2 regions of the Dactylosporangium sp. CA-092794 genome follow, and region 1 is predicted to be linked to the other one. Evidence: riboswitches for the same ligand, from Rfam matches in the RefSeq annotation. Region 1 holds a riboswitch; the other holds the start of a gene.
The links. A riboswitch is a leader RNA that binds a small molecule or an ion and turns the genes downstream of it on or off. The one in region 1 is predicted to bind S-adenosylmethionine.
Positions count from the first base shown of each region.

Region 2: linked by a shared signal. The riboswitch ahead of thrC (threonine synthase) and the one ahead of ACQPXD_RS34615 (thioredoxin family protein) in region 1 are both predicted to bind S-adenosylmethionine.

Region 1 is NZ_CP192044.1:8,096,246-8,100,545, forward strand. It holds gene ACQPXD_RS34605 (ABC transporter permease) at 1-756, opposite strand, end outside; gene ACQPXD_RS34610 (ABC transporter substrate-binding protein) at 753-2,411, opposite strand; gene ACQPXD_RS34615 (thioredoxin family protein) at 2,446-3,075, opposite strand; SAM riboswitch class IV at 3,292-3,380, opposite strand; gene ACQPXD_RS34620 (NAD(P)-dependent alcohol dehydrogenase) at 3,787-4,300, shown strand, end outside.
Region 2 is NZ_CP192044.1:534,614-538,913, reverse strand. It holds gene paaN (phenylacetic acid degradation protein PaaN) at 1-14, opposite strand, end outside; gene ACQPXD_RS02285 (GNAT family N-acetyltransferase) at 51-1,052, opposite strand; gene thrC (threonine synthase) at 1,379-2,647, opposite strand; SAM riboswitch class I at 2,663-2,797, opposite strand; gene ACQPXD_RS02275 (glucosyl-3-phosphoglycerate synthase) at 2,956-3,804, shown strand; gene ACQPXD_RS02270 (ABC transporter permease) at 3,807-4,300, opposite strand, start outside.

The sequences.
Region 1 (4,300 bases):
CGGCAGCACCGCGTGCCGTAGCGCGTGCCGCAGCAGCACCGCCGTCGATCTGAGGCCCCGGGCCCGGGCCGTAGCGATGAACGGCTCGTCGAGCACCCGTTCCAGCCCTTGGCGCAGCACCTGGCTGAGCATCGCCGCCGGCGCGAGGCCGAGCGCGATCGCCGGGAGCACCAGGCCGGCGAGACCGTTGGCGCCGATCGCCGGGAACCAGTGCAGCTGGAACGAGAAGACGGTCAGCAGCAGGATGCCGAGCCAGAAGGAGGGCACCGCGACGCTGACGACCTCGGCCGTGGCGAACGGGCCGCGGATCCACCGCGGCCGGTTGGCCGTGGCCACCGCCACCACCACCGAGCCGATCACCGCGAAGCCGACACCGCTGAGCAGCAGTGCGAACGTGGACCCGAGCTGCTCGCCGATCGTGTCCGAGACGGGCATGCCCCGGTTGTAGGAGTGGCCCAGGTCGCCGTGCAGCAGCCGGTTCAGATACTCGAGATACTGCGTCCACAGCGGCTTGTCCAGCGCGTAGTCGTTGATGATCTGCGCGCGGATCTGCGGCGTGACCCGAGACTGCCCGATGATCGCGTCGACGATGCTGCCGGGGATGAGGTGCAGCGCCAGGAAGGTGACCGTGACCGCGCCCCAGAGCACGACCAGCGCGGAGCCGACCCGGCGGACGACAGCGGCGCCCACCGCGCGGGCAGAGGAGGCGCTCAGGCCTGCCCTGCCCCGCGCGTCGGCGACGAATGTGACGCTCACTCATGCTTCCAGGCGTCGTAGAACGTCGGGAACGCCTGTGGCTCGAACACCACGCCGTGGACCTTGCCGCTCGAACCGAGCAGGTAGTTGAATACGTATACTGGGAATACGGCGACCGCGCCGGTGATCCGGTGCTGGGCGTCGCCGTACAGCTCGGCCTGCTTCGCCAGGTCGGTCGTGCCCAGGGCGTCGATCAGGTCCTGCTCCACCGCCGGGTCGTTGAAGTTGGCGGCGTTGGTGCCGAAGCTGCCCTTCGGCAGGTTCTCGCTGCCGAACAGGGTCCGCAGCGCATCGGGTGACGACCGCTGCCAGCTGAAGTCGGCCAGGTCGTAGTTGCCGTTGGCGGCGTCGGTCATGAAGGTACCCAGGTCGGGATTGGTGTTGTTCACGTAGATCCCGATCTGCTTGGCGGCCGCCTGGATCTGGTCCGCCAACGTATCGCGCTGCTCCCGGGCGTACGCCTTGAGGAACGGGTGCACCACGGTGAGCCGGACGCCGTTGCGCGTGCGGTAACCCTCGCTGTCGCGGCCTGTCCAGCCGGCGGCGTCGAGCAGCTTGTTCGCGTCGTCGGCGTTGTACACGTACGCCGACTCGATCGACTTGTCGTAGCCGACGGTCGTCGGCGACAGCGGGCCCTTCGCGGGCTGGAACTGGCCGAAGTAGAGCTTGTTGACGATCGTCTGCCAGTCGATGCCTGCACGGAAGGCCTTGCGGACGTTGATATCGGCGAAGACTCCCCGGGAAACGTTCGGGTAGTAGTTGTAGTTGCCGCCCGGTGCGGCGGCGGACTGGATCTGGAATCCGGGGGTGCTCTTCAGCTGCGCCACGTCGACCGGCGGCACGCTGGCGATCGAGTCGATCTGCCCGCTGGTCAGGGCGCCGTAGCGCGACGCGTCCTCGGGCACGATCTTGATGGACAGATTGGCGAGGTACGCGGGGCCGTTGTGCGCGGCCGTTTCCGGCGCCCACTTGTAGGCGTCGTTGCGGACGTAGTCGATGCCCTTGCCCTTGCTGTAGCCGTCGACGCTGATGAACGGGCCGCTGCCGACCACGTGGGTGCACAGGTCCGCCGGCGACTTCTTCAGCGTGCCGGGCGCCTCGATACCCAGGTAGGCGGAGGCGAGGGTGGGCAGGAACGCCGAGTTCGGCGACTTGAAGTGCACCTGCACGTGCGTGGCGTCGACCACCGTCGTGCCGCTGTAGGTGGCTATCGTGCCGGCCGCGAGCTGCGACTTGGTGGCAGGATCGACGATGTGGTCGAGGTTGGCTTTCACCGCCGCGGCGTCGAACTTCTCGCCGTCGCTGAACGTCACGTCACCGCGCAGGGTGAACGAGTACGTCAACTGGTCGGCGGAGACCGACCAGTCGGTGGCCAGCCACGGATGGATCGTGCCGTCGGCGCTCAGCGACACCAGCGAGTCCAGGATCGGCCGGGCGAACAGCCCGTCCACGTCGGCTGGGCTCTGGTGCGGGTCGAGGCAGGAACCGTCGCCGTTGACCGCGAAAGTGAGGGTACCGCCGCTGACGGGCGTCCCGGCATCGGACGATCCGCCGGCGGCCGTTGCGGTGCAGGCCGACAGCGTCGCCAGCATCGGGACGGCCAGGGCCAGGGCTGCGGCGGTACCGCGGCGTGATGAAGTGCGGGGGGTGGGCATGAGGGGTGTCACTCCTTGCGAGTGTCCAGGGACGTCAGGGGGTGGTCGCCGGGCCGGCCGGTTCAAAGGTTCGGATGGTGCAGAGCACACCGAGTGCCTCGACCAAGCTGGATCGTTCGAGCTCGAGAAGGTCGCGGCGCAGGCGCAGCTCGACCAGTTCGGCCTTCACCTCGTCGGTCATGCCGACCGGAAAGGTCGCCCGATCCAGCTCCGGATGCGCCTCGAAGAACGACGTCAGGTATTCCTCGCATCGCTCCCGGATCACCGGCGTCCGCTCGACGATGACGCCCAGCTCCTTTTCCTCCCCGGTGCTGAACACGTAGGTGGGTATGTGGCTGCGTCCCTCGAACGGGTAGGCGTCCGCGACGTCGCGGGTGGTGTCGTCGCGGACAAGCACATGCAGCCGGATTTTGCCGGTCTCGTCCGCGATCCGGGCCAGGATCGGCAGGTTGGCCGCGACGTCGGGGCACCAGTCCTCGACGATCGCCAGCACGTCGATCGGCTCGTCGATTCGGTCCAGCACGACGCGGTCGCGGTCGTCGAGCTCGGTCGCCGCGTAGTTCTCCCGGAACGTGGCGGTGAACGTGCTGGACCTGGCGACAAATTGATCGAAGGTGATGGCTTGCGTGAAGGCTCGGGCGCGCCGGCCTGGTGAAATGGACATTTTGCGGTCCCTTCGGGTCCGTTAGTGTGCGGTGCGATCGCCCGGATGCGTCGAGTGCGGAGAAGCCGGAGCGGCTACTCCCGCAGCGGGTCGGCGAATGCGGCATGCAGCCGATGCAGGCCACGGTCCGCCGGACGCCGGAGGATCGGCGGACGGACCGTGACGGATGCGCTGTGGTTGGTCTTTGTACTCCCTCGGCCGAGGCCCAAGGTCAGGGCCGCGCGCTTACCGCCGGTCGTTGTGTGGTCGTGTCATCGCCCGGGGCCCGGCCAACAAGCCGGGGCTGAACGCTGGCGCTCGCAACACGGCCTGTCCGAGTCGGCCGCAAGGACCGACAGCCGCAACGATAGGGGCCCGCCGGGCAAATGTCTATCAAGCCCATAGGATTAACAACAGTCGTGCGGATCACAGGTCCAGCGGCCCCGGCCGGCCCGGCACGGCGTTCCCGAAGCCGCAGACGCAAGGTTGGCCAACCTCAGCCCGCTGGCGTTAGTTCCACAATGGACGGCTAGGCGCAGCGCACCCGCGCCGCCCCGGCTCCGGCGCGCCCCGGGCGGGCCGTCCCGCCACTGGACAACCGGGGTGGCACCCCATATCGTGTGCACGATAACCGGTGGCTTCCCCCATTTAGCCGGAGAGAGGATGCACGGGCCAATGCGCGCAGTTCAGTTCGACCGGTTCGGTCCCCCAGAAGTGCTGCACGTCAGAGAGGTGCCCGCGCCGACGGCGGGCGAGGGTGAAGTGCTCGTCGACGTCCACGCGGTGGGTGTGGGTGGTGGGGAAACCATGTTCCGTTCCGGCGCGCTGCGGCGCGTCCTGCCCTACCGCTTCCCGCAGGGCGTGGGCAACGATTTCGCCGGGCGCGTCGCGTCCGGCGGTGCAGACGGCCTGCGTGCGGGCGACGCGGTGTACGGCCTCATGCCGTACCGCACGTTCGGTAGCCTCGCCGATCGCATCGCCGTCCCCGCCGGCAAACTCGCCGCCGCCCCGCGCGACGTCGACCTCATCCACGCCGCGGCCCTGCCGTCGTCGGGCACCACCGCGGTCACCGCCCTGGTGGACAAGGCGGCGCTGCGCGCCGGCGAACGGCTGCTCGTCCGCGGTGCCGCCGGTGGTGTCGGCAGCATCGTCGTACAACTCGGCAAAGCCCTCGGCGCCCACGTCACGGCGCTCGTCAGCGCCCGCAACCTCGCGTGGATCCGCGAACTGGGCGCCGACGCCGCCT
Region 2 (4,300 bases), 5.5 Mb from region 1:
TGCGAGTTCTCCATGGGCGCCATCCTGCCACCGGCACGCCGGGTGCGGTTTTAGATCGCGCCCTGCCAGTTGGCCCAGAGCTCGGCCAGGCGGAAGCCCATGGCCTCGTTGATCGCGATCATGTGGGAGTTCTCGACGGCGTTGAAGGTGTGGATCGTGGCCACCGGCTCGTGGGCGAGCAGGAACCGCAGGTTGTCGACCTTCACCCGCAGGCCCAGGCGGTGGCCGCGGTGCGCCGGGTGGACCAGCGTGATGAGCTGCCAGGCGTGCTCGCGCACGGTCCGCCGGACGCGGATCGCGCTCCAGGCCACGACCCGGCCGGTCGCCTCGTGAATCACCACGCTCTGGTACCGCCGGGAGTCATACACCACATATGCCTCGTGCTGGGCGCGCAGGAGCTCGACGTCGATGTTCTGCGGCTCGTAGTCCAGCTCGCCCATGGGCGCCTCGGCGAGGAACGAGCTGTCGAGCCCGGCCAGGTCGGCGATCAGGCGCTCGGGCGGCATGCCGATCCACTGCTCGGCGGTGTAGCCGGGCGACTTGGCCAGGCTTTCGTCGTACAACCGCTGGATCGACGGCTCGTCGAGGTCGGCGATGCGCAGCTTCCGGCGGGCGTCGGTGAGCCCGTTCTGCAGGCCCATGGCGGCGGCGAACCCGCTGGGCGCCGGGGCGAGCGGGCTGAAGCTGAGCGCCGAGGTGCGGCCCCGGTCGCGGGCGAGGCCGGCGGCGTGGGCATAGAGAGCCCGGCCGATGCCCCGGCCGCGCAGGCCGACGGGGACGGAGACCTCGATGTGGGCCTTGTCAAGGTTGTCGCGGGTCGGCAATTCGAGGGCGACCGTGCCGACCGGCTCGCCGTCGCGGTGGGCGAGGAAGACCTGCCGATCGGCGCCCGGGCGCGGGTGCACCAGCTGCATGCCGAAGGCGTAGCGGCACTCGGGCGGGAGGTCCGGGGCATCGCTGCGGATCGCTTCGTCGGCGATCCGGTGCGCCGCGTCGACCGCCGCCGGGTCATCGACGGGCAGCTCGACGATCTCAAGGGTTTGCAGGGCCATGCGCCTCAGCGTGGCGGCCGGAAGACTTCCCGGCAAACCATTAAAATGCCGGAGAATTGGTCGAGAGGACGCTCGCCAACACCTCCGGTGTTGTGGTCGCGGGCTCCCACCGAGAAAATCGGCTCAAGCCTCGCGGCGACACGTCCTCCCGCACCGAGCATCCTGGCGCTCGGGTCTTAAGGCGTCAAGTCCTCAAACGGACGCTCGGCGCGCCACCAATTACGCACCGTATAGATCACATCCGCCGATCGGACGACCCGCCCCTCATCCGAGCGAGAAAGCGCTCTCAGATTGTGAACCCACCGTAACGGTGGGAGCCGAAAAAATCATCCGAGCAGGCCGGCCTCCCGGGCCGACTTCAGCGACGGCTTCACCCGATGGGTGGGGCCCACCAGCTCCGCCACCGCATCGAGGGTCTTGAGCCCGTCGCCGGTGTTGAACACCACCGTCTCCGCGCTCGGGTCGAGCCGGCCGGACTCGACGAGCTTCTTGAGCACCGCCGCGGTCACCCCGCCGGCCGTCTCGGCGAACACGCCGGTGGTGCGGGCCAGCAGCTGGATGCCGGCGCGGATCTCGTCGTCGTCGGCGTACTCCATCCAGCCACCGGAGCGGCGCACCGACTCGAGCGCGTAGAGCCCGGCCGCCGGGTCGCCGATGTTGAGCGACTTGGCGATGCCGGTCGGCTTGACCGGGATGATCTCGTCGGCGCCGTCGTGCAGGGCCTTGGCGATCGGGTTGCAGCCGGCCGACTGCGCGCCGAAGACCTTCCAGGGCGTGTTGGGCACCAGGCCGATCTCGACCAGCTCGGCGAACGCCTTGTCGATCTTCGTCAGCAGCTCGCCGCTGGCCATCGGGATGACCACCTGCGCCGGGAGCCGCCAGCCGAGCTGCTCGGCCACCTCGTAGCCGAGCGTCTTGGAGCCCTCGGCGTAGAACGGCCGGACGTTGACGTTGACGAACGCGGTGTGCTCGAACTCGTCGGTCTCGGTGAGCTCCGAGCAGAGCCGGTTGACCTCGTCGTAGGAGCCCTCGATGGCGACGACCTCGCCGCCGTACACCGCGGTCATGACGATCTTGCCGGGCTCCAGGTCGGCCGGGATGAACACGGTCGAGGGGACGCCCGCCCGGGCCGCGTGCGCGGCGACGGAGTTGGCGAGGTTGCCGGTGGAGGCGCAGGAATACCGCGTGAAGCCCAGCGCCTTGGCCGCGGTCAGCGCGACCGACACGACCCGGTCCTTGAACGAGTGGGTCGGGTTGGCCGAGTCGTCCTTCACCCACAGCGGTGCGGTGAAGCCCAGCTCCGCGGCCAGCCCGTCGGCCTTGACCAGCGGCGTGAGGCCGGGGTCGAGCGTGACCCGGGACTCCGGGTCGACGCCGACCGGCAGCAGCGGCGCATACCGCCAGATGTTCTTGGGGCCGGCCTCGATCTGCTCCCGGGTCACCTTGGCCAGCGCCGCCGGGTCGTAGCCCACCTCGAGGGGGCCGAAACACTCGTAACAGGCGTGCTGCGCGGCGAGCGGGAACGTCGCTCCACAGCCGCGGCAGACCAGGTTGCGGGCCGGGGAGTCGGTGAAGACGCTGAGCGTCGAGGTCATGACGGGAGGCCTTTCCTCTCATCTTTCCCAAGCGCACGGGCGCGCGCCGGGACGGATTTGGCACCTACCGCGGAGAGCCTCAACATCGAGCCACCGCAGGGGTTGCCGGGGCTTCATCGGGCCGTATCCCTCTGCCCCTCTGGATGAGGTATTCAGTTATAAGCCGAGTGTAAGGGGCGCCACCGGCCTCTGGGTATGAGTCATCTCACGAGGTGGACAGGGCTAGCGTTTCATTCATGCACCCGATCGCGGCCGAGTGGTTCTCCCGGCACACCTCGAGCTGGCGCGACTGGCCGGCGGAGGAAGTCCTGGCCGCGAAGGGTGAGACCCGAGTGAGCGTGGTCCTGCCCGCGCTGGACGAGGAGCCGACGGTCGGCGAGATCGTAACCGGCGTGCGCATGCTCGGCCCGATCGTCGACGAGCTGGTGGTGGTCGACTCGGGCTCGGTGGACCGCACCGCCGAGGTGGCCGCGGCGGCCGGCGCGACCGTCCACCACCGCGACAACATCCTGCCGGCGACCGGCTCCCGGCCGGGCAAGGGCGAGGTGCTGTGGAAGGCGCTCGCCGTCACCAAGGGCGACATTTTGGTGTACGTCGACGCCGACCTCACCGACTTCCGCCCCCACTTCGTGACGGGCCTGCTGGGCCCGCTGCTGGCCGACCCGGCGACGCTGATGGTGAAGGCCTTCTACGACCGCCCGCTGCTGGACGTCTCCGCGGCCGGCGGCGGCCGGGTCACGGAGCTGGCCGCCCGGCCCCTGCTCAACGCGCACTTCCCGGAGCTGGCCGGGGTGGTGCAGCCGCTGGCCGGGGAGTATGCGGCCCGCCGGAGCCTGCTGGAGTCGCTGCCGTTCGCGGCCGGCTACGGCGTGGAGACGGGCCTGCTCATCGACACCTACGCCCGCCACGGGCTGGACGCGGTGGCCCAGGTCGACCTGGGCCAGCGCACCCACGGCCATCAGGACACGGCCGCCCTGGGCCGGATGGCCGCGACGATCGTGCACACGATCAACGCCCGGGTCGCCCCGAGCCACCCGCTCTGGCCGACCTTGACGCAGTTCGAGCGGCATGATTCCGCCGTGGTACCGCGGGTGACTCCGGTCGCCCACCCGGACCGTCCCCCGATGGAGACGGTCCCGGGCTACGCACCGGCCTGAGCTCAGCTCACCACGTCCTTGCGCAGGAACCGCCACCAGCCCAGGGCGAAGAAGACGGTGGCATAGGCGAGCGCCGCCACGCAGCCCTTGACCAGGTCGTCGGTCTGCATCGGACTGGACAGCAGGCCCAGCCAGGCGTCGGCGTAGTGCGTCGGCAGCACGGTGCGCAGGTTACCCAGCGCGGTGATCTGGTCGAGGATGTTGGACAGGATCTGCAGCAGCACGGCGCCGCCGACCGCGCCGAGCGGGGCGTCGGTCGACACCGACAGCAGGAACGCGAGCGAGGCCACCACCAGCAGCGTGACGCAGAGGTAGGCGACGATCTCCAGCAGCCGCACCACGCCCGTCCCGGCCGGGATCTCCCCGCCGATCGGGGCGCTCAACGGCGCCCAGCCGTAGCGCAGCGTCCCGGCCAGCAGCGCGGTGCCCACCAGGGTGACGATCGCGAGCAGGCTGTAGAGCAGCGCGACGACGAGCTTGATGCCGAGCAGGCGGG